3 regions of the Sphingomonas floccifaciens genome follow, and region 1 is predicted to be linked to each of the others. Evidence: predicted binding sites of a transcription regulator. Region 1 holds the regulator's gene; each other region holds the start of a gene.
The links. Region 1 encodes LexA, which represses DNA repair genes until DNA is damaged. Its sites were predicted from a motif close to GTTCCNCNCTTGTTCT; they were not measured.
Positions count from the first base shown of each region.

Region 2: a site for LexA is predicted at 3,228-3,243, ahead of recA (recombinase RecA). Genes of this name have one in related genera too.
Region 3: a site for LexA is predicted at 1,318-1,333, ahead of ACFSC3_RS02965 (DUF6771 family protein). Genes of this name have one in related genera too.

Region 1 is NZ_JBHUFC010000006.1:342,883-355,694, reverse strand. Features, by position in the region: gene ACFSC3_RS15285 (ComEC/Rec2 family competence protein) at 1-806, shown strand, start outside; gene lexA (transcriptional repressor LexA) at 1,323-2,003, opposite strand; gene ACFSC3_RS15275 (molybdopterin molybdotransferase MoeA) at 2,059-3,240, opposite strand; gene moaC (cyclic pyranopterin monophosphate synthase MoaC) at 3,245-3,721, opposite strand; gene trpC (indole-3-glycerol phosphate synthase TrpC) at 3,801-4,634, opposite strand; gene trpD (anthranilate phosphoribosyltransferase) at 4,631-5,626, opposite strand; gene ACFSC3_RS15255 (anthranilate synthase component II) at 5,623-6,219, opposite strand; gene ACFSC3_RS15250 (hypothetical protein) at 6,324-6,734, shown strand; gene ACFSC3_RS15245 (hypothetical protein) at 6,744-6,983, shown strand; gene ACFSC3_RS15240 (leucyl aminopeptidase family protein) at 7,132-8,517, opposite strand; gene ACFSC3_RS15235 (serine hydrolase domain-containing protein) at 8,514-9,911, opposite strand; gene ACFSC3_RS15230 (hypothetical protein) at 9,950-10,888, opposite strand; gene rimO (30S ribosomal protein S12 methylthiotransferase RimO) at 11,269-12,606, opposite strand; gene ACFSC3_RS15220 (DMT family protein) at 12,666-12,812, opposite strand, start outside.
Region 2 is NZ_JBHUFC010000006.1:34,208-47,019, forward strand. Features, by position in the region: gene ACFSC3_RS13680 (dicarboxylate/amino acid:cation symporter) at 1-208, shown strand, start outside; gene ACFSC3_RS13685 (glutathione S-transferase family protein) at 338-964, opposite strand; gene ACFSC3_RS13690 (class I SAM-dependent methyltransferase) at 985-1,908, opposite strand; gene recA (recombinase RecA) at 2,081-3,151, opposite strand; gene ACFSC3_RS13700 (M28 family peptidase) at 3,308-4,792, shown strand; gene ACFSC3_RS13705 (DUF1467 family protein) at 4,803-5,069, opposite strand; gene ACFSC3_RS13710 (SDR family oxidoreductase) at 5,189-6,178, shown strand; gene ACFSC3_RS13715 (ribonuclease J) at 6,274-7,911, opposite strand; gene ACFSC3_RS13720 (type III pantothenate kinase) at 7,994-8,785, opposite strand; gene ACFSC3_RS13725 (biotin--[acetyl-CoA-carboxylase] ligase) at 8,796-9,509, opposite strand; gene nuoN (NADH-quinone oxidoreductase subunit NuoN) at 9,509-10,954, opposite strand; gene ACFSC3_RS13735 (NADH-quinone oxidoreductase subunit M) at 10,954-12,525, opposite strand; gene ACFSC3_RS13740 (hypothetical protein) at 12,518-12,661, opposite strand; gene nuoL (NADH-quinone oxidoreductase subunit L) at 12,658-12,812, opposite strand, start outside.
Region 3 is NZ_JBHUFC010000002.1:18,989-25,162, reverse strand. Features, by position in the region: gene ACFSC3_RS02970 (zinc ribbon domain-containing protein) at 1-400, opposite strand, end outside; gene ACFSC3_RS02965 (DUF6771 family protein) at 938-1,129, opposite strand; gene ACFSC3_RS02960 (hypothetical protein) at 1,700-2,236, opposite strand; gene ACFSC3_RS02955 (Ros/MucR family transcriptional regulator) at 2,274-2,816, opposite strand; gene ACFSC3_RS02950 (PEPxxWA-CTERM sorting domain-containing protein) at 3,208-3,816, opposite strand; gene ACFSC3_RS02945 (hypothetical protein) at 4,572-5,945, opposite strand.

The DNA.
Region 1 (12,812 bases):
TCATGCCACTCGAGGCGCTGGCGTTGAGCCTCGACGCGGTCGGTTTCGGCGCGCCTTTCTGGTGGCTGTGTGGCAAGGCTTTGGCGCTGCTGCTCTGGATCGCCCGCACCACAGCGGACGCGCCCGGCGCGGTCGCGGCGTTGCCGATGATGCCCCGCGGTGCCTTTGGTTTGATGGTCGGCGGCGGGATCTGGGTGTTGTTGTGGCGGACGCCGGTGCGCTGGGTCGGCGTGGCGCCCGTTTTGGCGGGGGCGGGGTGGGCTTTGGCAACCCCCGCGCCCGATCTGATCGTGACCGGCGACGGGCGGCATCTGGCGGTTCGGATGGATGACGCGCAGTTGGCGGTCTTGCGAGAACGGGCCGGAGATTATGTCCGCGATCTTCTGGCAGAAGGCGGCGGCGCGGATGGCGAACTTCCGGCGATCGACGACATGCGGCAGGCGCGGTGCAATGCCGATCTCTGCCTGGCACGGATCACGCGAGGTGGGCGAACGTGGCGGGTGCTGGCGACGCGCAGTAGTTATCACCTGGATATCGCAGACCTCACGGCGGCCTGCAGGCGGGCCGATGTCGTAGTCAGCGAACGACGCCTGCCGCGGACGTGCCGGCCGAGATGGCTCAAACTGGACGGTGTGACTTTGCGCACGTCAGGCGGCGTCGCGGTGAGCTTTGCGCCACTGCTGGTGCGTCGGGTGGCCGATGATCATGGATCGCATCCCTGGGTTCGTCCGCCCGCCGTAATGCCGCCGAGGGGGCGTGAAAACGACCAGCCTAGGCCCGGCCCGCACGGAAAAACGGTGCGCTGATCTCCAATCGGTCGGGTAGGCCCGTCGGACCTCCACCCGATCCGCTCGCCCTGAGCGAGGACGCCGCATGTCTTGGGCAAGGTCATAGGGGGCAGGAGACTCAGGTGCTTCGACTTCGCTCAGCACGAACGGAGAAGGATTGAGTCATTGGAATGTTTTCCAGCCAGATCGACCCATCCTGCCTTTCGGCGAAGACCGGCACCGCGGCAGCCCAAGCGCCGCCGCCCGCCGACGCTTCGGCCTCCGCCGGAGCCCGGTTGTGCTTCACCTTAGTTGATTGGCCTCAAACCATTCAAAACTCCAAGCGGCCGCCGGCCAAGTGGAGTCTTTGGCCACGCCTCCCACCAGCCCGGCAGCGGTTAGGGCCGGTCCTGTCCCGGTTACGGCGACGCTCCAAAGTGCTCGCCTCCTGCAATCAAGGCCGCCGATAGCCGTTGCCAGCTTTCGCGCGACCATCTCGCCCGACACACCGAAGCTCCCGATCCGTCCCATTTCGAGACGGGTCAGGGCCTATTCTCAATAGCGACGCAGTAACCCGGCCAGCTTGCCCTGCACGCGAACCTGTCGCGCGCTGTAGCGCTGCGGATCATAGGAGCGGTTGGCCGGGTCGAGTCGGACCATGCTGCCTTCGCGGTAGAAGGTCTTCAGCGTCGCCTCGTTCTCGTCGATCAGCGCGACGACGATGTCGCCGTCGCGCGCGGTCTCGGTGCGGCGGATCAGCGCATAGTCGCCGTCGAGAATGCCCTTCTCGACCATCGAGTCGCCCGACACTTCCAGCGCGTAGTGCTCGCCCGACCCGAGCAGCGCGGCGGGGACGGGCAGCATCGTCGCCCCTTCCATCGCCTCGATCGGAACGCCCGCGGCGATGCGGCCGTGGAGCGGGATTTCGATCACGTCGTTCGCCGGCGCGGGTGGCGTCTTGCCCGCGAATGTTGACGAAGTTGAGGGCTGCGGCGCGGGCTTGGCAGCCTTCGCATCGGCCCGCTCCGGCATCTTCAGCACTTCGAGTGCGCGGGCACGGTTCGGCAGGCGGCGCAGGAAGCCGCGTTCCTCCAGAGCCGAGATCAGGCGATGCACGCCCGACTTCGACTTGAGGTCGAGCGCCTCCTTCATCTCCTCGAACGAGGGCGACACGCCGCTCTCGTTCAGGGAATCGTTGATGAAGCAGATGAGTTCGTGCTGCTTCTTGGTGAGCATGAGGGCCTCCGTCCCGGAACAGACGACGAACGTATGCGGTTTGTTCCCGGGCCTGTCAAGCGATCATCAGGATTTCCGCCGAGTCGCCGAATCGGGCGGCGGTGGCGTGCGGCGGCCGGACGATCAGGCAGGTCGACCGCGCCAGCGTCCGGAGCATCGAGCTGTCCTGGATGGTCGAGGCGAATGCGGCGCCATCGCGAAGTTCGGCGCGCAGATAGTCGGTGCGCTCGCCGTTCGCCGGCAAATCCTCTCCCAGTTTTGCGGTGAGCGTTGGCGGGGAGGGATCGGCCGCGCCGGCGAGGTGTCGAACGAGCGGCTTCACGAACAGTTCGGCGGTGACGAAGGCCGAGACCGGATTGCCCGGCAGGCCCATGACGACCGCCCGTCCCAGCCGCCCGGCCATCATCGGCTTGCCGGGACGTAGCGCTATCCGCCAGAAATCGATCGTTGCGCCAGCGGCTTCGAGCGCAGGACGGACGAGGTCGTGATCGCCGACCGACGCGCCGCCCGTCGTCACCAGCACATCGGCATCGACGGCACGGAACGCCGCCTCAAGTGCGTCGGCGCGGTCGGGCAGGATGCCGAGATCGAGGATGTCGACGCCCAGCGGGGCGAGCATCGCGGCAAGCATGACGCCGTTTGATTCCGGCAGTTGCCCGGCATCGAGAGACTGGCCGGCAGGCACCAGCTCATCCCCCGTCGCGGCGATCGCGACCCGGACACGGGCGTGGACGGGCAGGGTCGCGTGCCCCCCGATCGCCGCGACGGCGAGCCTGGCGGGCGTGATCGCGGCACCCGCGGGGATCAGAACGTCACCGTCGGCGAAATCCAGACCGCGGCGGCGGACGTTCCGGCCGGGGTGGGCGGGTCCTTCGCCGGAAAGGTGAATGATGTCGCCCTCCGCGCGGGCTTCCTCCTGCACCAGCACGCAGTCGGCCCCCGCCGGCATCGTCGCGCCGGTGAAGATGCGTACGCTCTCGCCTGCGCCGACCGCGCCGGTAAAGGGGCGACCGGCCGCGCTTTCGCCGATCAGGCGTAGCGGGCGGCCGAGATCGGCATGGCGGATCGCATAGCCATCCATCGCCGACAGATCGCTCGCCGGTTGCGTGCGGCGCGCACGGATGTCGGCGGCGGCATAGCGATGCGCCGCTTCGGCCAGTGCGACATGCTCGATCGCGAGCGGCGTGCCGAGCGCGAGGACGCGGGCCTGGGCCTCGGCGACGGGAAGCAGGGGCATGGCGTCAGGCGTCCGCCGCGAACCAGTCGCCCGACTTGCCGCCGGTCTTTTCCAGCAGCCGGACGTGGTCGATGACCATCCCCTTATCGATCGCCTTCGCCATGTCGTAGAGCGTGAGCAGTGCGACGGTGGCGGCGGTCAGCGCCTCCATCTCGACCCCGGTCTGGCCGGCGGTGGCGCAGGTCGCGGTGACGGTGATGCCGGTGTCGTCGAGGTCGAGGTCGATCGACGCCTTCGTCAGCGGGAGCGGGTGGCAGAGCGGGATCAGGTCCGACGTGCGCTTCGCAGCCATGATGCCGGCGATGCGCGCGGTGGCGAGGACGTCGCCCTTCTTGTTGCTGCCGTCGCGGATGGCCGCGATCGCCTTCGCCGACATGATGATGCGACCGCGTGCGACGGCGCGGCGCTGGGTCGCGGGCTTCGCGCCGACGTCGACCATGTGCGCGGCGCCGGTAGAGTCGAGGTGGGTGAGGTCGTTCATTCCCTCTCCCCGTGGGAGAGGGAGGGAGCCGGCGCAGCCGGCGGAAGGGTGAGGGCGGGGGTAGGCGTCATCGCTACCCTCACCCTCCCACGCCTTCGGCGCGGGCTCCTCCCTCTCCCGCGGGGAGAGGGGAAAGCAGTGCGCGCGTCGCGGCTTCGACATCCGCCTGGCGCATAAGGGACTCGCCGACCAGGAAGCAGCGGATGTCGTGTTCGGCCATCGCGTCGAGCTCGGCGCGGGTGGTGAGGCCGCTTTCCGCGACAAAGGTGCAGCCCTCCGGCGCGCGGCCGACGAGTTCGTAGGTGCGCGCAAAATCGACCGTGAAGTCCTTGAGATTTCGGTTATTCACCCCGATCAATCGCGACTTCAGCGCCAGCGCCCGGTCGAGTTCGTCGGCGTCGTGGACCTCGACCAGCACGTCCATGCCCAGGCCGATCGCGGCATCTTCGATCTCTGCCATCGCGCCGTCGTCGAGTGCGGCGACGATGATCAGGATCGCGTCGGCGCCGATCGTCCGCGCCTCGATCACCTGCCAGGGGTCGACCATGAAGTCCTTGCGGATCACCGGCAGGCGGCAGGCGGCGCGGGCGGCGATCAGATAGTCTTCGTGGCCCAGGAAATAGGGCGCATCGGTCAGCACCGACAGACAGGCGGCGCCGCCCGCCTCATAGGCGCGGGCATGCGCCGGGGGATCGAAGTCCTCGCGGATCAGACCCTTGGACGGCGACGCCTTCTTGATCTCGGCGATCAGGCCATAGCCGGTCGCCGCCTTCGCATCGAGCGCGCGGCGGAAACCACGGGGCGGGGTCTGGGCCAGTGCGAGGGCCGACAGGTCGGCGAGCGATGTCGCGCGGCGGCGTGTCGCCACCTCGTCGCGCTTCGTCGCCAGGATGGTATCGAGCATCGTCGTCATGCGTAGGCGATCCAGGAATCGAGCAGCGCGTTCGCGCGGCCGGCGTCGAGCGCTTCGGCGGCGAGCGCGGCGCCTTCGGTGAGGTCGGGGGCGGCCTGCGCAATGACCAGCGCGGCGGCGGCGTTGAGCAGGACGGCGTCGCGGTAGGGGCCGTGCTCGCCGGTCAGCAGGCGGCGGAGGGCGAGCGCGTTATATGCGGGGTCGCCGCCCCGGATGGCGGAGAGCGGGCCGCGAGGGAGGCCGGCGTCCTCCGGCACGATCCGCTCGGGCAGGTCGCAATCGCCGACACGCAGGACCACCGTCGCCCCCGCGCTGGAGATTTCGTCGAGCCCCTCTTCGCCGGAAACGACCGCGGCACCCTCCGCGCCAAGGCTCTCCATCGCCTCGGCATAGATCGGCGCATAGTCGGGGCGGGCGATGCCGATCAGCTGACGGGTGACATGCGCCGGATTGGCGAGCGGCCCCATCAGGTTGAAGATCGTGCGCCGGCCGAGCCGCTGACGGATCGGCTGGATGCGCTTCATCGCGGGGTGGTGGTTGCCGGCGAAGAGGAAACAGATGCCGAGGTCGGCGAGCGTCGCCTCCGCCATCGCACCCGCACGCGCCATGTCGAGGCCGAGCGCTTCCAGCGTGTCAGCGGCGCCGGCCTTGGACGAGGCGGCCCGGTTGCCGTGCTTGGCGACGGGGACGCCGCAGGCCGCGACGACCAGGCTGACCGCGGTCGAGACGTTAAGGGTATGGTGCCCGTCGCCGCCTGTGCCGCAGACGTCGATGGTGCCGGCGGGCGCGTCGATCGGGATCAGGCGTTCGCGCAAGGCGCGCGCGGCCTCGGCGATCTCGATCGAGGTTTCGCCGCGCTCGGTCAGACCGATCAGGAAGGCGGCGATGGCGTCCTCCGACGTGCGGCCGTCGAGGATGTCGGCGAAGGCCTGGGCGGCGCTTTCGTGGCTGAGCGGCGAGGACGGATCGGGGAGGAGGCTGAGCGTGGTCATGCGGATAGCGCCTCCCCGCGAGCGGGGAGGATACCCGCAATCTCCAGGAAATTCGCCAGCATCGCATGGCCATGTTCGGTCGCGATGCTCTCGGGGTGGAACTGCACGCTGTGGATCGGCAGGTCGGTATGTCGGAACGCCATGACGCTACCATCCGGCGCGGTGGCATTGACCGCCAGGCAGGCCGGCACGTCCTCGACGATCAGGCTGTGATAGCGCGTCGCGGTGAAGGGCGAGGGGAGCCCCGCGAACAGCCCGGTGCCGTCATGGGTCAGCGCGCTGGTCTTGCCGTGCATCAGCCCGCCGCGCACCACCCGCCCGCCGAAATGCTGACCGATCGACTGATGGCCCAGGCACACGCCCAACAGCGGGGTCGCAGTGTCGGCACAGGCGGCGACCATGTCCAGGCTGATACCCGCCTCGTTTGGCGTGCAGGGGCCGGGGGATAGAAGGATCGCCTTGGCGCCGGTCGCCAGTGCCTCGCGCGCGGTCAGCGCGTCATTGCGCTCGACGCGGACCTCCGCGCCCAGCTCCATCAGATAATGGACCAGGTTCCAGGTGAAGCTGTCGTAATTGTCGATGACGAGGATCATTGCGCCATCGCCATAGCGCAGCCTTGAGCCGGCGCAACATTCGCCGCAATCGGTGCGTTGAAAGTGAAACTTGGCCGCTCCCCTTTCGGCCGTGTGGAGTTACGATGATGTCGATGCGTCTTGTCCTTGCCGTGGCGATCGCCGCCGTCCCCGCCGCCGCCTACGCCCAGGAGCAGGGCAGCCAGCCGCCGCAGCGCATCCGCAGCATCACGATCCAGCCGGGCGAGAAATGTCCGGAATCGACCGCCAGCGAAGTCGTCGTCTGCGCGCCGCCCGATCAGGACCAATATCGTATCCCCAAGGCGCTGCGGGACGAGCCCAAGACGGATGTGCAGAGCATCTCGCAATCGGTGCGGATGGAGCGGGTGATGGAAGACAATCGCCGCGTGCTGCCGGGCAGCTGTTCGCCGATCGGGATGAACGGGCAGAGCGGCTGCGGGCAAAAGGCGGCAGAGGCGTGGATCGCCGAGAAGCGCGCGATCAAGAACGGCCAGCCGGTCACGCCGAACGATTGAGCGAGCGCCATGGATGATGTGACGCGCGAGGGGCATGCGCTGGTCGCGGCGGTACGCGCGGCGGCGGGCGTGCATGCGGTCAGCTGGGAGGCTCTGGTGCCTGACAGCTTCACCGTGAACTTCGCGGCCGAAGCGGTCGAAGAGGCTGCGTTCGCGGATATGGCCGAGGCGAAGCGGCGGCTGCGCGATCATATCTGCGCGGTGTATGGCGTGTCGGTGCGTGAGCTGGGTGATCTGGCGGTCGTTTGACCTGAAAGCCCTCTCCCGCTTTCGCGGGAGAGGATTGGGCGAGGGTCTTGGGGTCTCGTAGAGGATCCGCTTTGTAGAGGAAGACCCTCACCCTCCCACCGCCTGACGGCGGCGGGCCCCTCCCTCTTCCGCGAAGGCGGGAGAGGGCTTAGGAAGGAAACCGGTCCTTCAGCACCTTCCACGCCGCCCGCAGCGCATAGGCCTCACCGCCCTTCGGCCGTCCGGCCTTCGCCGTCGGGCGCCACGCGAAGACGTCGAGATGCGCCCACGCCACGCCCTTCGGCACGAACCGGCGCAGGAACAATGCCGCCGTAACCGCACCCGCGAAGCCGCCATCGGGGGCGTTGACCATGTCGGCGATGTCGGACTTCAGCATGTCGTCATAGGCATCCCACAACGGCATCCGCCACATGGGATCATGCTCCGCCACGCCCGCCGCCAGCAGGTCCGATGCCAGCGTCTCGTCATCGGTGAACAGCGGCGGTAGGTCGGGCCCGAGCGCCACGCGGGCTGCACCGGTCAGTGTCGCGAAATCGAGGATCAGCACCGGATCAGCCTCGCCGGCCTTCGACAGCGCGTCGCCCAGGATCAGGCGCCCCTCGGCGTCGGTGTTGGTGTTTTCGACGCTCAGCCCCTTGCGGCTCTTGAGCACGTCGCCGGGGCGGAAAGCATTGCCCGAAATGGCATTCTCGACCGCGGGGATCAGCAGATGGAGACGCACGGGCAGCCGTTCGGCCATCACCAGCCCGGCCAGCGCCAGCGCATGCGCCGCGCCGCCCATGTCCTTCTTCATCAGCCGCATGCCCGCAGATGGCTTGATGTCGAGCCCGCCCGAATCGAACACCACGCCCTTGCCGACGATGGCGATGCGCGGGTGGGCGGGGTTGCCCCATTCGAGCTCGATCAGCCGCGGCTCGCGTCCGCGCGCGGCGGCCTGGCCGACGGCGTGGATCATCGGATAACCGGTTTCCAGCTCGCGCCCCTTGGTCACGGTCAGCGTCGCGCCATGCGCTTCGCCGAGAGCGGCGACCTCGTCCTCTAGTTCCTCCGGCCCCAGGTCCGACGCGCCGGTGTTCACCAAGTCGCGGACGCGGGCGATGGCGGCAGCCATGCGGACGGTCGGTTCGATCCGGCCGGGCTCGCCGGTCAGCAGGACGCGGGCGCCCTCGGCCTCGTCCTTGCGATACCGGTCGAAGCGGTGCTGCGCGAGACACCAGCCCAGCATCGCCGCACCGGGCTCGCCCTCGGCCAGCCGATAGGTGCCCGGCGGCAGCGCAGCGCCGCGGCTCGCGATGCGCCAGGGCGATGTCTCCGCCTCGTTGCAGACCAGCAGCGCGGCCCAGTCCTCGGCCGCCTCACCGGGCAGGACGGTCGCATTGCCCGGCTTGCCGGTCAGGCCCGCCGCCGCGATCGCGGTTCGGACGCGCGGCGGCTGCGTGGCGAGCCAGTCGGTCCAGCGATCGGGGTGGACGACATGCAGCGCGGTCGCCGGCTGGCCGCGATCGGGGGCGAGGAAGGCGGAGAAATCGGTCATTGGGTCGGGGCCACTAGAAATTGCTCGAACCGGCCATCGGCGCCGGGTTCGCTGAAGGTGCTGATCGACAGCGCGCGGTCGCCATATTCGACGCGGTAGCGACGCGCGACGAAGCCGCCACGGGCCTGCGACGTGCCGGTCTGGACGATCCGGACCGGCTTGCCGAGCGCCCCCAGGCTCGATTTGTAATCGGCAAGCGCGGTCGTGTCGAAGTAGTAATTGGCATTGTCGGTCAGCAGCTTGCGGTCGAGTGCGCCGCTCGCAAGCTGGTCGAACACCGTCTGCGCCTTCGTCAGATAGGCCGCATCTGCCGGATCGCCGGCCGGGGCGGGCAGGGCGGTGCGGGCGATGCCCTGCGCCATCTGGACGAACGCGTCGCTGAACCAGCTGTTGGTCAGCACCGTCACCGACGTCTTCTGGTCCGGGAAGACCATGTTTTCGGACAGGAACCCCACCGACTCGCCCGAATGCTCGATCATCGGCTTGCCGGCGAACTGGCGGACGGAGACGCCCAGGCCATAGCCGGTGTCCTTGCCGTCGGTCAGCTTCACCGGCGTCTCCTGCACCGCCCAATCGTCGGCGGGCAGCAGGCTGCGGTTCATCCGCGCGATGTTCCATTTGGCCAGATCGGTCGCCGACATCGAGAGCTCTCCCGCCGCATAGAGCCAGCCCGGCGCGGCGGGGGTGTCGGGGCGGACGGGGCCGAGGGCGAAGCGCTTGTAACCCTGCGGGTACGCCGGCCCAATCGCCTTGTCCTGATCAACGACGCTGGTCATGCCGAGCGGCGTGAAGATGCGGCTTTTGAGAAAATCGAACAGCGACCGCTTCGCGACCTTCTCGACGATCTGGCCGGCGACGACATAGCCGGTGTTCGAATATTGCCACTGGGTGCCCGGCGCGAAGTCGAGCGGCTTCTTGGCCCAGCGGTCGATGATGCCTTTTGGGCGCACCGGCTTCGACATGGCGACGAAGCTGTAGTCGTGCGGCCAGTAATCCTGCAGCCCGGAGGTGTGGCTGAGCAACTGGCGAATGGTGATCTGGTCGCCGCCCGAGATGCCGGGCAGGTATTTCGACACATGGTCGTCGAGGCTGAGCTTGCCCTCGTCCTCCAGCAGCAGGATTGCCGCGGCGGTGAACTGCTTCGAATTGGAGGCGACCTGATAGGGCAGAGCGGGCGTGGCGACCGGAATCGTTTCCGACGCCTTGCCATAGGCCTTGGCAAGCACGATCCGCCCGCCGCGCACGACCGCGATCGAGGCGGAGGGGACGCCCGACTTGGCGAGCGCTTCGGTGACGATAGTGTCGATCCGTTGGCTTTCGGCCGGGGTGAGATCCTGCGCGATGACAGCGGTGGGGACGGCGGCAAGCAGCGCCGCGAGGAACAGGCTTCGCATTGACGATGTGAAGCACTGTCGGGCGGCGGGCGCAACCGTCAGCGGAAGCGGATCGTCCTGTGCGGCGGGCGCTGATCGGGCCGCGCGCACAATGTCATGGCACGGTCGATCATCCACGTCAGCCGCTTGCTCGCCTCGGCAAGTGCGCCGGGTTCGGTGCCTGTCTCCAGCGTCTCGAAGTTCAGATAGTCGAGGTCGTGGAGCACCGCATAGTTGCTGAGCGACCCGTCCGAGTTGACCACGCGCTCCTGCACGACATTCCAGTCGTCGCCGACCATCGCGTCGCGGCAGAAGGCGGCGGATGGGGTCTGCGTCGCGCGATAGGTCGCGAAGGCCACGACGTCGTCGCTGTCGAACGGCCAGCGGCGGTGCTTCGATGCGGACGGTGTCAGGATCGCGTTGCAGAAGCGTATGGAGATGACGCCTTCGCCGCTCGCATCGCCTTCCAGCGGACAGCGCGACTTGGTGCCTTCATAGCCGGGCGAATTGGTGTGGAGCGCGATGATCGGCCATGCGCCTTCGTTCACGGTCGCCAGCACCTGGCTCGGATAGCGCGGCAGGCCGTCGTGGAAGTTGCGGTTCGGGTCGATCGAGCGGCCGAAAACGACGTTGCGATTGCGCCGCCCCCCACCGCCGTCGACCGCGATCATCGCGCCGCCATATTTGCGGAGCGCGGTGAGGGCGGCCTCGAAGCCGGCGTTCTCGTCGTCGTGCGGCACGAACCAGAGGGGGCCGCGCGGGCGCTTCGGGTCGGCGATACGATAAAGCCGCCAGCGGGCGCGTTCCTCGGCGAAGTCGAGTCTGTCGACGGTCAGGCCGCGCCATTCGGCGGGCGCGCGGTGGCGGGCGAAGTCGTTGGTCTGGATGGTCACCGGGTCGAGGCGGGTGCGGGTGATGGGGCCGGGATCGTAGGCGCCGAGGAGGAGGGGAAGCGTTCCAGCGACCAGCCAGTGTTTGCGCCCCGCCGTTCGAAACACAGCCCTTGACCCTCGGCCGTCATTCCCGCGGAGGCGGGAATTCATTCTGGCTGAACGCGGTGAGTCTCAGCCAGTTCAGCGACTATTGATCCCCGCCTTCGCGGGAATGACGGTGCAGGGGAACTGTCTCAACACATCCCGTTCGTGCTGAGCTTGTCGAAGCACCGCTCTTCTTTCTTTCTTATGACCTTGCGGCACGAAGAACGGCCCTTCGACAAGCTCAGGGCGAACGGTGTTAGGGCCGGTCGACATTCAGGTCAGACCGAGCCGAAAATGGTGGTTTTGCGTGACCCGGAGCGCAGCGTACTCAAGGTACGTGAGCACCGGAAGCACGCAAGACCGCCATTTGCAGGCCGGTATGGGCTGAATGTCGATTGGCCCTAGTTCACCCCGACCGGCACCCCGTACAGGTCATGCTCGTCGGCATCCTCGATCACCACCTTAGCGATGTTCCCCACCGCCAATGCCCCGGCATCGCGCAGGAACACCTCGCCGTCGATCTCCGGCGCATCGGCCTGAGACCGCGCCGTCGCGCCGCCGTCCTCGTCGACCGCATCGACGATGACCTCCAGCGTACGCCCGACCTTGGCTGCCAGCTTCGCAGCCGAGATCGCCGCGGTCTTCTCCATGATCCGGGCGTAGCGCTCTTCCTTCACTTCTTCCGGCACCGGGTTCGGCAACGCATTGGCGGTTGCGCCCTCGACGGGTTCGAAGCGGAAAGCGCCGACGCGGTCCAACTGCGCCTCATCCAGCCAGTCGAGGAGATACTGGAAATCCTCCTCCGTCTCGCCGGGGAAGCCGACGACGAAGGTCGATCGGATCGTGATGTCGGGGCAGACCTCGCGCCAGCCTTTGATCCGCGACAGCACCTTGGCGTCGTTCGCCGGCCGCTTCATTGCGCGCAGCACGTTCGGCGCGGCGTGCTGGAACGGGATGTCGAGATAGGGAAGAACCAGCCCCTCGGCCATCAGCGGGATGACCTGATCGACATGGGGATAGGGGTAGACATAGTGGAGCCGCACCCACGGTGCGATCTGGCCCAGTTCGCGGGCCAGGTCGGTCATGTGCGGGCGGACCTCGCGGCCCTTCCACGTGCGGTTTTCGCCGCGAATGTCGATGCCATAGGCCGACGTGTCCTGGCTGATGACCAGCAGCTCGCGCGTGCCCGCCGCGACCAGCTTCTCCGCTTCGCGCAGGATCGCGTCGGGGCGGCGGCTGACGAGATCGCCGCGAAGTTGCGGGATGATGCAGAAGGCGCAGCGGTGGTTGCACCCCTCCGAAATCTTCAGATAGCTGTAGTGGCGCGGGGTCAGCTTCAGCCCGGCGTCGGGGATCAGGTCGACGTACGGGCTGATGCCGGCGGGCGCGGCCTCATGGACGGCCTCGACCACCTGCTCATATTCATGCGCGCCGGTGATCGCGAGGACGTTCGGGAAGCGCGACCGGATGACATCGGCTTCCTTGCCCATGCACCCCGTCACGATGACGCGACCGTTCTCCTTGATCGCCTCGCCGATGGCTTCGAGGCTCTCTTCCTTGGCGGAGTCGAGAAAGCCGCAGGTGTTGACCAGCACGACGTCGGCCCCGGCATAGTCGGGCGACATCTGATAGCCGTCGGCGCGCAGCTGCGTCAGGATGCGTTCGCTGTCGACCAGGTTCTTGGGACAGCCAAGCGACACCATGCCGACACGCGGCGGGGAGGGGAGAACAGTAGCCATGGGATGCGCGTGCACATAGGCGAAAATGCGCGGCTTTTCTAGGGCGCCGCTTTCGCCAGTTACGCCCTGAACACGAAGAACGCCCCCACCGCGATGAAGGCGAAGCCGATCAGGTGGTTCACGGTGATCTTCTGCCCCAGATACAGGATCGAGAAACCGGCGAAGACCGCCAGGGTGATGACTTCCTGCATGCCCTTCAATTGGGC
Region 2 (12,812 bases), 310 kb from region 1:
CGGACTGCTGCTGATCCTGGCGATCGACCATTTCCTCGACATGGGCCGGTCCGCGACGAACGTCGTCGGCAACGCCGTCGCGGCGACGGTCATCGCCAAGTGGGAAGGAGACCGGCTCGATCCGATCGAAAGCTCGGTCATCGACGCGCCCAAGGCCCCGGCGGGGCATGGGCCGGCGGAGGACGTCGACAGCTTTCGGAAGGTTTGAGGGGGGCATCCCCCTCTCCTTTCGGCCTGAGCCTGTCGAAGGGCTGCCGTTCTTCGTTCCGCACGCACGTGGTCGGAAGAAAAGGCAGTGCTTCGACAGGCTCAGCACGAACGGTTGTTGTGGTCGAGCTTACGCGTAGGCGTACGGCCCACCCGCCTCCAGCGCGCGCTGGTACGCCGGACGGGCGTGGATTTTCTCTAGCCAGGCAATGGTCGCCGGACGGCCGGCGTCGAGACCGGCACGGGAGCGAGCGGCCTCCAGCGGGAAGCTCATCATCACATCGGCCGCTGTCATCGTATCGCGGGCAAACCAGGGGCGTCCCGCAAGCTCGCGCTCGATCCAGTCGAGGTGGACGTCGATCATCGGCTGGATACGCTTCTGTGCCCGCTTGCCGATGAACGGTACGCGCCCGAGCACCAGCTTGACGAGCAGCGGCGGCATCAGCGAACCCTCGGCATAATGAAGGAAGTGGCGATAGCGCAGCGCGTCTTCGCGGTGCGCGGGCGGCCCGAGCTTTCCGTCCGCCAGTTCGACCAGATATTCGACGATGGCGCCGGTTTCCGCGATGGTGCGATCGCCGTCGGTCAGCACGGGCGATTTGCCGAGCGGATGAATCTGCCGCAATTCAGCCGGCGCCAGCATCGTCACCGGGTTCCGCTCATAGCGCTTCACCGCATAAGGCAGTTCCAGTTCCTCGAGCAGCCACAACACGCGTTGCGATCGGCTGTTTTCGAGGTGGTGGACGGTCAGGGTCATCGGCATCCTCTCATCTTCGGTCAGGCTGACGCCGACCATATCCAGGCCGCTGCGGGAAAGTCGACCGTGTTACCACTGCGATACCTCTCGATCACGGCGCGGAGCCGCTCGACAAGTACGGCCCGTTCCGCATCCGACCGCATCCGCAACGCCGATGCCGCGGGTCCGATCCGTTGCAGAAAGCCAAGCGCGTCTCCGACGGGATCGGCGCCTGCACCTGCGCGGTAGGTGAAGTCGATCGGCCTCGCGATGGCGTCGCGCCAGCCAGCAGCGGAGAGGATGGCGGCGACCTGCGCGCGGTCGGCGAATGCGAACGGTCCCGGGCCGGGCGTCGGCGCGGGCAACCCAAGGGCTGCGGCCGGGGCGGCGGCGAAGCCGTTCTCGCGCCAATCCCGAAAGCAGGAGAAGACCAGGCGGGCGCCGGGTCTGACCGCACCTCTGAGTGTCGCGAATGCGGCTACGGGATCGTCGAAGAACATCACGCCGTGGCGCGAATAAAGGAGGTCGAACGGGGCCTGAGCCTTGGCCATGTCGAGGGCGTCGCCGGTGAGGAAGCGAACGCGTGCATCTTCCCCGTCATAACCCTCCGCACGGTACTCCCACGAAGGCGGGAGCCCAGAGTCGTTGAGCTCATCGCTTGCCGCCCTGGGCTCCCGCCTGCGCGGGAGCACGGCGGGGGTGAGACGGTTGCGGGCAATGGCCACCAATGCATCCGACAGGTCGACCCCGACGATCCGCGCATCCGGTCTGGCCGTTGCCAGCGCCAGGCTCGTCACTCCCGCGCCGCAGCCGATGTCTAACGCGCGAAATGGTCCCGCAGGGGCCGCCACCTCGATCGCAACGTCCAGATGGCGCGACAGGTCGGCGAGGCTGCGGTCGGTCCGTTGCCATTCCGCGGCCCAGACGTCGCCGACGCGACCGGTCCAGTCGTGCGATGCAGTCATGCGATCCACGCGAATGTTGACGAAGTTGAGACATGTGAACGGTCTAGTCTCAACATTCGCCGTCCCAACAATCGCATAAACGCGAAAGGGCCCGTCGCGCAGGACGGGCCCTTCCAGGTGCTCGCATCCGCCCGACGACCGGTCGGGCGGTGCGGTAAGGCATAGGGACCGATCAGAGATCGTCCTCGGCGTCGGGGCCGGTCATCATTTCCTCGGCGACCTTCTCGGTGCGCTGACGAATCGCCTTTTCCAGCCGATCCGCCAGTTCCGAATTTTCCTTCAGGAAGGTCTTCGCATTCTCGCGACCCTGGCCGATGCGGATGCTGTCGTAGCTGAACCACGCCCCCGCCTTTTCGACCAGCCCGGCCTTCACGCCGAGATCGAGGATCTCGCCGATCTTCGAAATGCCTTCGCCATACATGATGTCGAATTCGACCTGCTTGAACGGCGGTGCGACCTTGTTCTTCACCACCTTCACGCGGGTCGCGTTGCCGATGATGTCTTCCTTGTCCTTGATCTGCCCGGTGCGACGGATGTCGAGGCGGACCGAGGCGTAGAACTTCAGCGCGTTGCCGCCCGTCGTCGTCTCCGGATTGCCGTACATCACGCCGATCTTCATGCGCAGCTGGTTGATGAAGATGACCATGCAGCGCGAACGGCTGATCGAGCCGGTCAGCTTGCGCAGGGATTGCGACATCAGGCGTGCCTGAAGCCCGACGTGGCTGTCGCCCATCTCACCCTCGATTTCGGCACGCGGTACGAGCGCGGCGACCGAATCGACCACCAGCACGTCGATCGCGTTCGAGCGGACCAAAGTGTCGGTGATTTCCAGCGCCTGCTCGCCGGTATCTGGCTGCGAGACGATCAGTTCGTCGATGTTGACGCCCAGCTTCTTCGCATAGACCGGGTCGAGCGCGTGCTCGGCATCGACGAACGCGGCGGTGCCGCCGTTCTTCTGCGCCTCTGCGATGACGTGCAGCGCCAGCGTCGTCTTGCCCGACGATTCCGGGCCATAGACCTCGATCACGCGGCCGCGCGGCAGGCCGCCGACGCCGAGCGCAATATCGAGACCGAGCGACCCGGTCGAGATCGCCTCGACCTGCATCGCTTCCTTCTGGCCCAGCTTCATCGCCGAGCCCTTGCCGAACGCGCGGTCGATCTGCGCGAGTGCGGCGTCCAGTGCCTTTTGCCGATCCGAATTCGTTGCCATGCCGCTGTCGATGACCTTCAGGTTCGCTGCCATGTGGGGAGCTCCATCGCTAGGGCATCCAATCGCCCTGTTCAACTTTACTCCGCCCATGTACTATATGTGTTCTCATGGAACAAGAGCGGAACATGCATTTTTCTTTGCGTGACAAGGGTCGCTCGGACACATTCGGATGTCCTCGGAGATAGCCCCATGCCCCCTGCCGCATTGCTTGCCTCGTTGTTGCTTCAAGCCGCGCCGGTCGATGCCGATACGCGGAGCTGGTGGGCAACCACGACCATATTGTCGAGCGATACGATGGAAGGGCGCGACGTCGGCAGCGCAGGTCACGAGCGAGCGGCCAGACTGGTCGCCGCCCGCCTGGCGAAGGCCGGTGTCCAGCCCAAGGGCGATGCGGGCGGCTGGTTCCAATCGGTGCCGATGGAAGACATGACTATCGCACGCGCAACGATCGGTGTCGGCGGGCGGCCACTGCGGTTCCTGCACGACCTCTATGCCGCACCGGGCCAGGTGCCTGCGGCGATCGACGCGCCGCTGGCCTATCGCGGCTATTGCCGACCGGGCGAGATCGGCGACGTGCGCGGCCGGATCGTCATCTGCCACGGGTCGCGTCGTACCGACATGCCGTCGCCGGCGGATCGGATAGCAGCGCTTCGCAAGGCGGGGGCGGAGGGTCTGATCACCATCGCCGATCCCGGCTTCACGGTCGAGCCGCCACGCTGGCCGTTCGCCTATTCGCGCGCGGTCCGGCTGCGCGGCAGTCCGGTGGTGCCGGCATCGCTGCCGCAGATGACCTTGCGCGCGGACGCGTTGGCGACGGTGCTCGCCGGGAGCGGGCGAGATGCCGCCGCGCTGATCGCCGCCGGGAGCGCCGGCCGCCCCCTCCCCGCCTTCGACCTGACCACACGCTTCACCGCGCAATTTGCGATGACGCACCGGAGCCTGTCGGCGTCGAACGTGATCGGTATCCTGCCCGGAACCAACCCGGCGCTCGCCGATCAGGCGATCGTGCTGACCGCGCATCTGGACGGCTATGGCCGCGGTACGCCGGTCGATGGCGACGGGCTGTATAACGGAACGCTCGACGACGCCGCCTATGTCGCGCTGCTCGTTCGTTTGGCGGAGCGGCGCGGCGGCAAGGGGTTCCGCCGCCCGGTCCTGTTCGCGATCGTGACCGGCGAGGAAAAAGGGCTGCTCGGCACGCACTGGTTCCTGAAGCATCCGACGATCCCGCTGAGCCGAATGGCCGCGAACATCAACCTGGACCAGTTGCGGCCGATCTTTCCGCTGGAACTGATGACGGTTCACGCTCTCGACGCGACAACGCTGGGCGACGATGCGCGCGCCGTTGCCGAAAGCATGGGGATCGCGGTACAGGCCGATCCGGAGCCGGAGCGCAACCTGCTGCGGCGGTCGGACCATTGGCCGTTCCTGCAGGCAGGCGTGCCGGCGACGAGCTTCGTCTTTGGCTATCGCCCCGGCAGCGACAGCGAACGCATCTATCGGCGGTGGTACGTCACCGGCTATCACACGCCGAAGGACGATCCGAAGCAGACGATCGACTGGAAGGCCGCAGCGGATTTCAATCGGTTCTTCTACGCGCTGGTGGAACGCGTAGCCGATCAGGATGCGGCGCCGGCATGGAAGCCGGACGGAAAGGCGCGGTTGGGCTTGTGACCGCCGCGCGTCAGCCCTCGCGAGTCCAATCGAGCATTTCGGGCGTCACCCAGCCGTAGACGTAGTTCAGATAATAGAGGCCAAACAGGATCGTCGCGACGACGGTAACGCGCAAGGCGATGCGGCCGGCGGGGAAATCATGCGGGGCACTCTCGGCTTGACCGGGCACGCGCTCGCCACCGGCTTCGTCAGTCGTTCGTACGCCGAACGGCAGGACGAGGAAGACGGAAAACGCCCAGAACAGGACGTAAATGGCCAGGGCGGAAGTCCAACGCATGGCCGCGCCATAGCGGGCGCCGTCGCGCTTGTCTTTCGGCGATGATCGCAATTCGACAGGAACGAGGCGGCGCGCGGCTGGTTTGGATACCAAGTTTAAATCGCCGGAGTCTCGCGTCCATGTCCGACACCACCCGACGTACGTTCGTGACCACCGCCGGGCTGGCCGCTGCTGCGGCAAGCGCCCTTCCCGCCCTCGCGCAGGACACCCCGCCCACGCCCAAGGCGCCAACGACGCCGCAGGCGGGTGCCTATCCCAAGCCGCCGTTCCCGAACCAGCGCCAGCCCTGGCCGGGCCTTGCCAGCCGCATGTCGCCGCGACCCGATCACGGCGAAACGAGCTATAAGGGCTCCGGGCGGCTGACGGGCAAGCGCGCCCTAATCACCGGTGGAGACAGCGGCATCGGCCGGGCGGCGGCGATCGCCTATGCCCGCGAAGGCGCCGATGTCGCGATCAACTATCTGCCCGCCGAGGAGCCCGATGCGCGTGAGGTCGTACAGCTGATCGAGGCGGAGGGACGCAAGGCCGTCGCCATCCCCGGCGACCTGCGTGACGAAGCGTTCTGCCGCAAGCTGATCGTCGATGCGACGCGCGCGCTGGGTGGGCTCGACATCCTCGTCAACAACGCGGCACGCCAGCAGACGCGGCCCGATATCGGCAGCATCTCGTCGGAAGATTTCGATGCGACGATGAAGACCAACGTCTATGCGCCGTTCTGGCTGTCGAAGGCGGCGGTCGCGCGGATGGGGCCGGGGGCGGTGATCGTCTTCACTTCGTCCGAACAGGCCGGCGACCCGTCGCCCGACATCCTCGAATATGCCATGTCACGCGCCGCCGTGCTGAACCTGGCCAAAGGGCTCGCCAAGCAGCTGGCGCCGAAGGGCATTCGTGTGAATGCGGTGACGCCGGGACCGTTCTGGACACCGCTTCAGGTGTCGGGCGGTGCGACGCCGGAGAAGCTGCGCATGTTCGGCCAGTCGAGCCCGCTTGGCCGACCGGGACAGCCGGCGGAAATCGCCGGGCTCTATGTGGCGGCGGTCGATCCGGCGAACAGCTTTTCGACGGGGCAGATCTTCGGCGCCACCGGGGGTGGTGGGCAGCCGGGGTAAAAAAACGTAGTGCTCCCGCGAAGGCGGGAGCACAGAGTCACAAGCCGTGAGTTGCGTGGCCCTGGATCCCCGCCTGCGCGGAAGTACGGTCGAAGTTACGCCTCGATCAGCAGCACATCCACGACCGGCTTCTTGCCCGTCCAGCGCGTCGCGACACGGCGAACGGCGAGGCGGATGTCCTCGCGCAGCTTGTCGCGGTTCTTGCCGCCCTTGCGCACCGCCTCCTCGGCGGCGTCGATCGCTTCATCGAGGAAGGGGTCGCGGTCCTCTTCGACCGGCACGCCCTGCAAGCGCACTTCGGGCTCGCCGATCAGCTGACCGCCCTTGCCGATCGCCACCGCGACCGACATGTGGCCGTACAAAGCGACTTTCCGCCGCTCGTTGATCGTCCCGCCGTCCGCCGGCAGGATCACGTCGCCGTCGACCGCCAGGCGACCGATCGGCGCGACGCCGATCTTCTGCGGCGTGCCGGGGGCGAGGCGGATGATGTCGCCGTCCTTCTGGATGACCGCGCCGGGCACACCGCTTTCGATCGCGAAGCGGGCGTGTTCGGCCAGATGCCGCATCTCGCCGTGGACCGGCATCACCAGTTGCGGGCGGATCCACTTGTACATCTGCGCGAGTTCGGGGCGGCCCGGGTGGCCGCTGACGTGGACGAATGCCTGACGATCGGTCACGATCTCGACGCCCATCGAGGCGAGGCGATTCTGGATGTCGCCGATCGCCTTTTCGTTGCCGGGGATCTGCTTCGACGAAAAGACGACGGTGTCGCCGCGGTCGAGCTTGATCGGATGCGTCCCCTCCGACACGCGGTTGAGCGCGGCGCGGGCCTCGCCCTGCCCGCCCGTGGCGACGATCAGCACCTGATTGCGCGGCAGCTTCATCGCCGCGTCCCAATCGACCGTCTGCGGCAGGTCCTTGAGATAGCCGGTCGCCTTGGCGACGCGCGTGATCCGGTCGAGCGAGCGGCCGGCCAGCACCAGCTTGCGGCCGGTATCCTTGGCGACCTCGCCCAGCGTCGCGAGGCGCGCGGCATTGGAGGCAAAGGTCGTGACCAGTACGCGACCCTTCGCCTTGCCGATCACTTCGTCCAAACCGGCGCGGACGTCCGCCTCGCTGCCCGAGGCTTCGGGATTGAACACGTTGGTCGAATCGCAGACGAGCGCGAAGATGCCCTTGTCACCAACCGCGGTCAGTTCCTCGGCCGTCGACGCGGTCCCCATCGGCGACTCGTCGATCTTCCAGTCGCCGGTGTGCAGGATGTTGCCGTATTTCGTCTCGATCAGGATGGCGTTGCCCTCCGGGATCGAATGGGCGAGCGGCACATAGCTGATGCCGAACGGCCCCAGCTTGAACGACTGGTCCTCCTGCACCACGCGGAGCTTCACCTGCTTGGTGATGCCTTCCTCGTCGAACTTCTCGCGGATCAGGCCAGCGGTGAACGGCGAGGCGTAGACCGGCACGCCCAAATCCGCGGCCAGATACGGTAGAGCGCCGATATGGTCCTCGTGCCCGTGGGTGATGACGATGCCGAGCAGGTCGTCGAGGCGATCCTCGATGAAGGTCAGGTCGGGCAGGATGATGTCGATGCCCGGGTAGTTCGGGTCTGCGAACGTCACGCCGCAGTCGACCATCAGCCATTTGCCGTCACACCCGTACAGGTTGACGTTCATGCCGATTTCGCCCGACCCGCCGAGCGCGACGAAGAGCAGTTCTTTGTTGGGAGTAGTCATTCTTTTCCTAGACGATGTCGTGCGCCGGCGAATACCGGAGCAATGGCCGCGTCCCCGCGGCAGAATTATGGACGCCGCGGCTTTAAGCCGAAGCGCGTTCCCCGCCGATATGGGCTCTTTCCCACTCCATTGCGAGGCCGATGAGTGTCAGGTCGTGCTCGACATGGTCGAACACGCCGGTGTGTCCTTCGAACAGCGCCGCGAGGCCGCCGGTTGCGATGACGGTCACGGGGCGGCCGACTTCGGCCTTCATCCGCGCGATCAGCCCTTCGAGCATCGCGACATAGCCCCAGAAGATGCCGATGTGCATCTGGTCGACGGTGTTGCGGCCGACGACGGTCAGGGACGTCGGCGCCTCGATCGCGATACGCGGCAGCTTGGCGGCGGCCGTGACGAGTGCGTCTAGGCTGAGGTTGATACCCGGCGCGATGATCCCGCCCTTGTACGCGCCCGAATAGTCGACGAGGTCGAACGTGGTCGCGGTGCCGAAATCGACGACGATCAGGTCGCCCGCATGCGCGGCGTGCGCCGCAATGACATTGAGCGCCCGGTCCGCGCCCAGATTAGAGGGTTCGTCGACGTCGAGCGCGAACGGCCACCCGCCCTCGCCCGCTATGGTCGGCTCGCCACCGAAGTACTTTGTCGCGAGCATGCGCAGGTTGTGCATCGCGCGGGGTACCACGGTGCCGATGACGACCCCGGTCACCGCCGACCGGTCGAGGCCTTGCAAAGCCAGCAACTGGCTGAGCCACACCACATACTCGTCCGCCGTTCGCCGCGGATCGGTCGCGATCCGCCACCGCGCGCGCACTTCACGGCCCTCGATCAGGGCGAAGACGACATTGGTATTCCCGGCATCGATCGCGAGCAGCATGAGAGGCGTCCTACAACAGGAATACGTCGGCGGCGTGAATGACACGGCGGCTGCCGTCCGCCAAGCGAAGGACGAGCGCACCGTCCGCATCCAGACCGTCGAACAGGCCCTCGGTCGCAGTGTCGCCGGCGCGGGCGACCAGCGCGGTGCCGCGGGGGTGCGCGCGGTCGAGCCAACGCGCGCGAACGGGGGCAATGCCCAAGCCACGCCACCGCGCCACCCAGCGCGCGAAACTGTCCGCCAGCGCCTCGACCAGGATCGCCGGTTCGACCGGACAGCCGGCGTCGGCAAGGCTGGTTGTCGCGCGGTCAGGCAAGGCCGGATAATGCGCGCAGTTGACCCCGAACCCAACGACGACCGCATCATCGGCGCGTTCGAGCAGGATGCCCACCAGCTTGGCCCCGTCGAGCAGCAGATCGTTGGGCCATTTGATCCGCAGCCGACCGCCAGCGGCCAAAGCCGGGCAGAGTAGCGAGATCGCCTCGTCCAGCGCGACCGAAGCGACCAGCGCTAGCGTCGCGGCCGGCGGATCGCCGGGGCGCAGGCGAACGAGGGTACTGGCGTAGAGATTGCCCGTTCGCGAGTCCCAAACCCGCCCCTGTCGGCCGCGCCCGGCGGTCTGGCATTCGGCACGTAGCCACCGCCCCTCCGCCGCGCCGGCGCGGGCAGCGGCGAGCAGATCGGCGTTGGTCGATCCCGTCGCGCCGACGGTCGCGAGATCGATCAGAACAATGCTCTCGCGGCTGCCGTCGTCGCCGGCGCAAGCGGCTGGATCAGCAGATAGCCGAGCGGCGAAATGATCAGCGCGGCGACCGCGATCAGCGCATATTCGACCATCGACCGATTGCCGTCGCCGACGATCTCGTTTGCCGGCGCATCAAAGTACATCGTCTTGACGATCTTCAGATAATAGAAGGCGCCGACGACCGACCCGACCGCGCCCACGGTTGCGAAAGCGATCAGCCCCGCATCCGCTGCAGCCCAGAACACCGCCAGCTTCGGGTAGAAGCCGAGCAGCGGCGGGATGCCGGCCAGCGAGAACATGAACATCGCCATCGCCGCTGCCAGGCCCGGACGGGTCCGCGACAAGCCCGACAGGCTGGCAATGCTTTCGATCGGCTGGCCGTCGCTGCCGCGCATCTGCAACACGACCAGGAAGCTGCCGAGCGTCATCACGACATAGACGGTGATATAGCTGAGAACCGCTCCGGTCCCCTCCTCCGTCGCCGCCGCAAGGCCCATCAGCGCAAAGCCGATGTTGTTGATCGACGAATAGGCTAGCAGGCGCTTGATGTTGGTCTGCCCGATCGCCGCGATCGCACCGAAGTAGATCGAGGCGAGGCTGGCGAAGATCACGATCTGGCGCCAATCGAACGCCGCCGGGCCCATCGCCTCCAGCGCGACGCGCAGGCCCATGCCGATCGCGGCGACCTTCGATGCCGAGGCGAAGAAGGTCGTCACCGGCGTCGGTGCGCCTTCGTAGACGTCGGGCGTCCACATATGGAAGGGGACCGCGGCAATCTTGAACGCGATGCCGGCGAAGACGAACACCAGGCCGACGACCAGCCCCGTCGACTTCGCGCCACCGAACGCCGCGGCGATCGTGTCGAAGCCGGTCGAACCCGAGAAGCCATAGACCAGGCTGATCCCGTAAAGCAGGATGCCCGATGCCAGCGCGCCAAGGACAAAGTACTTCAGCCCCGCTTCGGCCGAACGCGCATCGCGGCGCATGAAGCTGGCGAGAACGTAGCTGGCGAGGCTCTGGAGCTCGAGGCCGACGTACAACGCCAGCATGTCCCCGGCCGAAACCATCACACCCGACCCGATCGCAGCGAGCAGCATCAGGACCGGATATTCCGGGCGCAAATCGTCGCCGCTGGTGCGGGCGAAAAAGCTCGGCGCGATGATGATCGACACCGCGGTCGCGGCATAGATCAACACCTTGGCATAGGCGGCAAAAGCGTCCGTGCGCAGCAGTCCGCCGAACGGCAGTCCACCCGACGATGCCGGCCCGAACAACGCGATTCCCGCACCGATCAGGACGGCAACCGATGCCCAGCTGACGAGGCGGGTCGACGCCTGGCCGCCCCACGCCGCCACGAGCATGAGGACGAGCGCGCCGGCCGTGAGCACCAGCTCCGGCAGCACCATCAGAAGATCATTGCTCATCAGTGCGCCCCAGCGGTCGTTGCGGCTTCGCCATGCGCGGCAGGCGAAGCGTGATGCGCGGCAGCGGCGGCGGCCGGGTTGCCCGGCGTCGGCTGCGAGTCCCCGGCCGGCTTCGCGCGATCGAGACGCTCGAGCAGCAGGCCGACATCGGCGCGCATGGGTTTCAGGAAGCTCTCCGGATAGACGCCCATCCACAGCACGACGGCTGCGATCGGCGCCAGCAGCGCAATCTCACGCTTGCTGATGTCCGGCATCGCCCGCACGTCGTCATGGACGATCTCGCCATAGGCCACACGGCGATAGAGGTAGAGCATATAGGCGGCACCCAGGATGATGCCGGTCGTGCAGACCAGCGCGATCCAAGTCGACACCTGATAGGTTCCGGCCAGGCTCAGGAACTCGCCGACGAAGCCGGACGTGCCCGGCAGGCCGATCGACGCCATGGTGAACAGCAGGAACAGCACGGCATAGCGCGGCATGTTGATGCTGAGTCCGCCGTAACGGCTAATTTCGCGCGTATGGAGCCGGTCGTAGATGACACCGACGCACAGGAACAACGCGCCCGACACCAGCCCGTGGCTGAGCATCACGATCATCGCGCCTTCGATACCCTGGCGGTTGAACGCGAACAGGCCGATCGTCACGATCGCCATGTGCGCGACCGACGAATAGGCGATCAGCTTCTTCATGTCCGACTGCACCAGCGCGACGAGGCTGGTGTAGACCACGCCGATCGCCGACAGGCCGAAGATCAGCCACACCAGCGCCGCCGACGCTTCCGGGAACATCGGCAGCGAGAAACGCAGGAAGCCGTAGCCGCCGAGCTTCAGCAGAACGCCGGCCAGGATCACCGAACCCGCGGTCGGTGCCTGGACGTGCGCGTCGGGCAGCCAGGTATGGACCGGCCACATCGGCATCTTCACCGCGAACGACGCGAAGAAGGCGAGCCACAGCCAATATTGCGCCCCGACCGGGAAATCATACTGCATCAGCGCGGGGATCGACGTCGTGCCGGCGGTGGTCGACATCCACAGCATCGCGATCAGCATCACGATCGAACCGAGCAGCGTATACAGGAAGAATTTGTACGACGCGTAGATCCGGTTCGCGCCGCCCCAGATGCCGATGATGAGATACATCGGGATCAGGCCGGCCTCGAAGAACACGTAGAACAGCAGCAGGTCCTGCGCCGCAAAGGTGCCGATCATCAGCATCTCGGTCAACAGGAACGCGGCCATATATTCCGGCACGCGCTCGGTGACCGATTCCCACGATGCGCCGATGCAAATCGGCATCAGGAACACGCTGAGCATGATGAGCATCAGCGCGAAGCCGTCGATGCCGAGCGCCCAGGCGAACCGTCCGAAGATCGGGGCGTACTCGACGAACTGCCACTGCGACGCAGCGCCGCTCATGTCGAAGTTCGCCCACAGCAGCACGCCGAGCACGAAGTCGACGAGGGTCGCAGCCAGCGCGAGCCAGCGCGCGGTCTGCGCATTAACGAACAGGCAAGCGATGGCCGCGACGAGCGGCACCGCGAGCATCAGCGATAGGATCGGAAAATCACCCACGAACTGTCCCCATTCCGTTCGTGCTGAGCTTGTCGAAGCACCGTACTTCTTCTTCGCGCATCACGCCCAGCGGCACGAAGAACGGTCCTTCGACAAGCTCAGGACGAACGGTGGTATTGAGATATGCCAGGCTCATCGCGTGATCGCCCAGGTGACGACAGCGGTCAGGCCGAGCAGCATGACGAACGCATAGGTGTAGACATATCCCGTCTGAAGCCGTGCCGCGACGCCGCTGCCGAACCTGACCAGCGCTGCAGACCCGTTGGGGCCAAACCGGTCGATCGTGC
Region 3 (6,174 bases), on a different contig from region 1:
AACCTACATATCCTCCCATTCGATTCTTGCCGTTAACCTCGCCGGTTACGCAGTTTTCGGTAGTCTTCATATTTCTGAATTGCGCCGAACTCGGATCAACAAATCCCCGCAGAATGTACTCTTTGCCCTTTTCCTCAAGGGCCAGATATTCTCGCGGCGTTGCGTTTGGATCACGCTGGGTAGCGATCATAAAAGCGGCAGCCGTCCCTAGGATAGCTAGGACAGCCAACACGGTCTTTACGATCTGACGTGTAGTAAGCTCTTCTGTATTATCTGCCCGCGCTAACGGCTGTGTGTAGACAGTCGCCTCAAACCGCTTTCCGCAATGTTTGCAAACTTTAGCCGCTGCCTTAACCGTTTCGGCGCAATCAGGACAAACCTTGGTATCAGTATCGGTCATCACGCCCCCAGATTGTGTTAGGGGCGTCCCGGCGAAAAGCCGGGTGTGGTTACCAAGCGCTAGGGCAAGGCCCGTCGCTTTTGGGACGAGTCCTTGGACAGCACGACGGCACCCGGCCGAAACCTGTTCGACCGGACCTAGCATCGGTGGGGTAACCAGCCCCACGTCCCGGATTTTGCCAGAACGCGGGGCTACGATGATGCAGAGACGAAGCGGGATCAACCCCGATAGCGATCCTAATCCCGCAACCGCTTTATCAACCGCGCCCATCCCGCCTCATCACGCGGAAACCTTGACGGGGCGGTAGGTCGCGCAAACGAGGGTCGAAGATGGTTTGGCCTTCCCCCGCAGCGCGAACACCGTAGCCGCTTTCCTATGCGCGCCAGATGCATATCGAACCTATGCGCCATGAACCACCTAGCGGTCTTATGGCTGTCAATTACGGACGTGTTCCCGCACGCACAGCCAACCTCTAAGTTCGCGCCTTTGCCGGTGATATCGAGCAAGGTTTCCAGCTTCGCGTTCGCGCCCATCGTGTCACAGCGACAGGCTTAGCTGTCTGGGGTCATATGGCGGCTGGTCGCGGTCGAGTTGATTGATAATCGAGACGGCCAATGCCCGTGCGGCCTTCTCCCTCAATCGCCGGTCGGGAACGGTTATGCCTAGCCTTTGCCACGCGGGCGCATTCAAAACGGCACTGGCGAGCGGATCGGGGGCTAAGGCTTGCATCCCGCCTTGGAACATAACGTGAACATGATTCGCAAGCGGCTTGTGGCGGCCTGATTGTCGAACGATTCAACCGCGATTCGTCGTGGCATCAATGTTCAAAAGTTAGGCAAGCCTTTGGCTTATAACGGCAAATTATTTTCCTGACGCGAATCCGTGAGTCAATCGCGTATATTTTAATTTTCTGACGTGTAGCCCTCTTGATCCCGAGTCAAAAATCGGATGCATAGTCCGCAGGACTTCGGCTCTAGCTCGGTCACCATCGTCGAGCGCTGTAACTCTCTTCCCGTCTGTAATCGGGTTCAGAATTTTAGCGCGAGAAGGCGATATGTTGGGTCTACCTAATCCGAATGAAGGCGAGGACAAGCTCGTCGAGAGCTTCAATAAACGCGGGCGCTATCGAGAAGCCCTCTTAGCTATGCTGATCCGCCGAATTGGACCGATTACGGCTTTTGCTGCACTTGTTCATTCGTGGTGGTTGTACACAAAGTAGGGCCAGCGCCGGTTAGGGGCGGAAGCCTCGGTTATGGTCGATACCTTGAACGCGATGGGAACGGCGAGGGTTGTAAGTGATTAACTGCCCGCACTCATAGCGTCCGACCAAATAGGTCTTTCGAGATTTTCACCGTTTAGAATTTTTCGCACTAGATCAAGCCGAGCCGCCAGGAACTCGACGATAAGGTCACGCTCTTCTTCGGTCGCCTCGCGATCCACGATGCGCTCGGAAGCATCATCAAAAACTAGCTTTGTCCCTATTAACGTCGCGTTCAATGCGATTAAATTTCGAGCTAGAGAGCGACTACCTTGGTCATCCAATTCATAAATTGGAAATCTCGCTATTTCATCTATCACGGCGCCAATGGCGAGCGCCCCTCCACGCAACGTTAAAGAAACGGGTAGAAAATTAGGCGTTGTACGATGATAACTCTCTAAAATTTCGTAGCCGTTCATTAGCAATCGGCCACCAGCCTTTTTAAGCTGCCTCTTACGATGCCAAATTGGCATAAATGCAGTGAGATAGGTGACGATTAGCGCAACCATCGCACCAATGAACTGCGCCCAACCAGAAAGCCCGTTGTGAAGCTCTAACCATGCAATTATTTTTTCCATGCGGCTCCCATTCTATCGCTGGTCGCTAGCTTCGTCATTACTCGCCTTTTTCGCCCAGATGCGCCTTAGCAGCAGCACGCGCTTCCGCGACGGACTTACCCCGCTTCGTGCCAACCTTGCTCTCTACGGCGCCCCCAGTGCCTTCTACGGGCTGCTTTGCACCCACCTTCTGACCGGGCTTCCGGCCAAGCCCAAGCGTCTTCGCCATAGCCTTACGCGCGTCCGAATAGGCCGGCGCGACCATTGGATATGAAGGCTTAAGCCCGAACCGTTCGCGGTACTCGTCCGGCGTCAATCCGTGACGCGACAGGTGCCGCTTCAACGTCTTATAATTTTTCCCGTCGATCATCGACACAATGAAGTCAGGGTTAGCCAGCGACTTTCGCGCCGACACCGCCGGTTCATAGGTCCGCGCGCCAGTTTCTATAGCTGGCAGTGCGGGCGATGCTAACTCGCCTACCGCCTTATTCATCGAAGCGAGGAACGTCTTTACGTCCTCAGCGCCCGCTCGCGTCGATGGGTTAGATAGCCAAGCGACGGTAAGCTCGGTAGCGAGTTCAGCGTTAATCGTGTTGGACATAGCAACCTCCGTTTTACCGACAGGTACGCATAGCGGGCACAACCACGCAACGGCCCGCCTTTGAAACGCCGCTATATTCTATCGAACGACGCGGTGATGGGCTGGCTTTCCGCTGACCGGTCTAAACGCTTAACAAGTTCGCGCCAGTTAGGGAACGTGTTAGCATCAGTAGCGATAAAACCCCGGAACAGTCGCTAGCCGGTGACGCCACGCAAACCCTTGCTGTATCATTATGCCCAAATCTTCGATTTGAAGGGCGTAGGGCGCCAATGGTGAAAATTTAGCTACGCGCCTAGCCTAATTGGAAAACAGCACTGTACGGACTTCCTAGGGCAAAACAAAAGCCGCCAGTCTCTCGACTGACGGCTCTCTGCATTATCTGCGCGGACGCTTAGGCAAAGTTGACGGTGGCAACCTGCTTCACGCGGCGAAGCGACCAGCCAATGAACCCGAAGCCAATAAGCATCATAGCCCACGTCGTAGGCTCTGGGACGGCACTTGCAGCATTAAATGTAAAATTATCGATTGCTATATGGCCTAGGCCATCCGAATTATTCGGCGATACCCACGTAAAGCTAGTAATTGGGGCAAAACTAAAATTCCTGAGCGTCGGTCCAGAACTCACTACATTGAACGTTTCACTAAATACTTGGGTAGAGCCGTTAAACCCAGCCACAGTGACCGCACGATCCGACCAAGCCGCAGTAAAGTACGCACTGTTCAAGGTGAATGCAGAGGCGGAAGAGATCGACGCCAAACTTGCGTTACCGTTAAACATAACGTTCGGCGAGGAAACGACGCCAGCGGAGTAACCAGCGCCCTGAGAAGACCCTTTAACAATGCCAACATTGGTCATCGTAAAACCCTGATAACTGGCCACAGGGAAAACGTAAGAGTTCGTGTTTACATCATCGAAAGTGAGGACTTCTGCCTGAGCGGGCGCTGCAACTGTCACAAAAAATGCACAAGCGGCGATCGTCGTGATCCGTGTGAAATTCATATTCCCCCCTTTACGCGGCCCCTTCCGCGCATCAATCTAAACAGATCGTTATCAGAATGGGCGCTGGCGGTCCACAGCGCAAATAAAGTTGACGACAAACGAAGCCACACAGAGTGCCAGAATGGGGCAGTTCGACCGGCGAGCTTATTCCCTGCGCAAATGCTGCTTAGCGCGCTTGCAAACCTTCGACACACCGTCCCCCGCCGAGCGCCACCCTTGCCCTCTATGGCCTTCCGAGCGGCTTCTAACACCCATTCACCGCCACAATTTGTCCTACCCCCATGCCTTTCTACCGATTAAACCGGATCGCGCCCGGAATGGTTGGCACCGTATCCACTAATCTGCGTTGCCTTCGAAACAGCGGGACAAGTAGCATGGCAGCAGACGACGTTGTGGTTGTTAGCCGCCATAGCCAACGCGACCTAGATATCGTCGGTGACAAGCTAAAGCGCTGTTACCGCGCTAACGACAATGATGGTGCGTTCGACGACCTACTCGCACGGTTAGATGGGGCAGGTGTTGGGCAGAACGCTAGCAACGGCGACCTGTCCGTAGCGTGATGGCACGTACAGATTAGCCGAAGCTATCGCGGTACATGCCAGCGCGGCAGCAGTTGGTCACTTATGGAGGTAGGTAACCCTTAGACGGACGGAGTTACCTTTCACCCTTTGCCTTTCTAATTTTGGCCCGGAATCATCATGAACCTCACAAGGGTAACTCGTATGGTTTCAAATTCCCTCTATCTCTTTTATATATCATTCTACACTTAGATAAGGATAAATACCTAGATAATGATGGAATGAGGATTTTAGTCTAAGCTTTACAATTCCAACCTTAGAAGCCGGAGCGATAAGTGAATCGTGAAGCGGATAACAAGGGCAGTTGAAATTCTTAACGAGTCCTAATGCGGCACGCAGGATAATCTCGCTTTCGATATGTTGAAGCTTTTGCCACCGGATGCTGCTAGTTTCCCACTTATCGAGCAAAGGGATTTTTGCTCTTACAAGAGCTTCGATCGTCCGAACAGGGTGCCGCTTCTGTAGGTCTGCGCCAAGGCGCTCCTTGATATCGGGCGACCACATATGGTGATACCCGGTATGACCGAGAGTCATCGCTACCCAAGCCTTGATAACTTTCCGATGAATAGCGGGGTCGAGGTCGAAGGGATCATTATCGCCACTGGGAAGCGGAACGCCTTCCAGCGCGTGCAAGATGGTCAAATGGCTAGCGCGAATATCGACTTCCACCGCCGGTTCACCGTTTATCGTCAGCTTCTTTCGATCCGCCTTCGAAACGTTCTGATACCCGCCGGCCGAATATATCCGACCACTCATATTCCAAGCGAAGTCGGGATCGTCGCCGCAATTGAACGTGCGATAGAATGCGTCATGCTCGGCACCACCGAGTACGTGGGGTGCCATGAGGCGGTTAAATTCGTTCATCAGGTTGGCAAGCACGACAACCCTCGGATCGGTTTTGTCGAAAGCCATATACTGCGCCTTCGGATGGTCACCGTTGGGCTTCCGCTTTGGACGCGTAACCTTCAATCGGATCGGAAAATCGCAGTCGGTCGGTTTGGTCGGCAACGTGAAATGCTGGCGCCAATCATCTGCGCAAAGGCCGCTTTCCGATAGCAAATTAATAAGGCTGGCGGTGGCCCAGATGCGGGTGACCTGCCCCTCTTTGGCGAAGACCCGGCCCGGTTCACACCACCCTTTCTCGATAGTAATGAAGCCGCTATCCAGAAGGTGCCGTATTGGCCGTTTAAACGCCTTGTAGGCTATGCGGCGGCCGGTGAAGTCGCCACACGCCATAGGACGGTAGCATGGCCGTATCGGGTCGTATGAGGCAGACTTGAGTAGGTCCGCTATTATAGCTGCCAACGCGGTTCGATACGCCTTAGTCGAGCGTGTTTTTGGTCCTGCTGCTTGACAGAGTTGGGTGGCGAACGTCGTGATGAAGGCATCCGCTTCCGCCGATGCAGCGACACGCAACAACGACATATTCACGGATGGCACGCTTTTAAGGTCGACGACCTCGACCGTTTCGAAGTCAATGACTCTATCATTTGCCGCGCTTGGGCATGCGGCATCAGTCGCCCCAATGTGGGGCGTCTCGGTATTTTTCATTTTTCACCTTATTTGGCTCGCCAATTGGGCGAGTGCAGACAGAATATCGAGCCGAGAAATGGCTGCAACCCCTCTTACAAAGCTTCTTTCCACCAGTCTTGTTTATTTTTGTTTATTCGGCGTTTAGGTATATTTCAAAATATATTAAGAAAGGTGTTTATTCTGGCCGAAATTGGCGAGCGTAGGCCGGGCACTTAAGATCGCGGCTTTGACAGACCGGGCGATAATC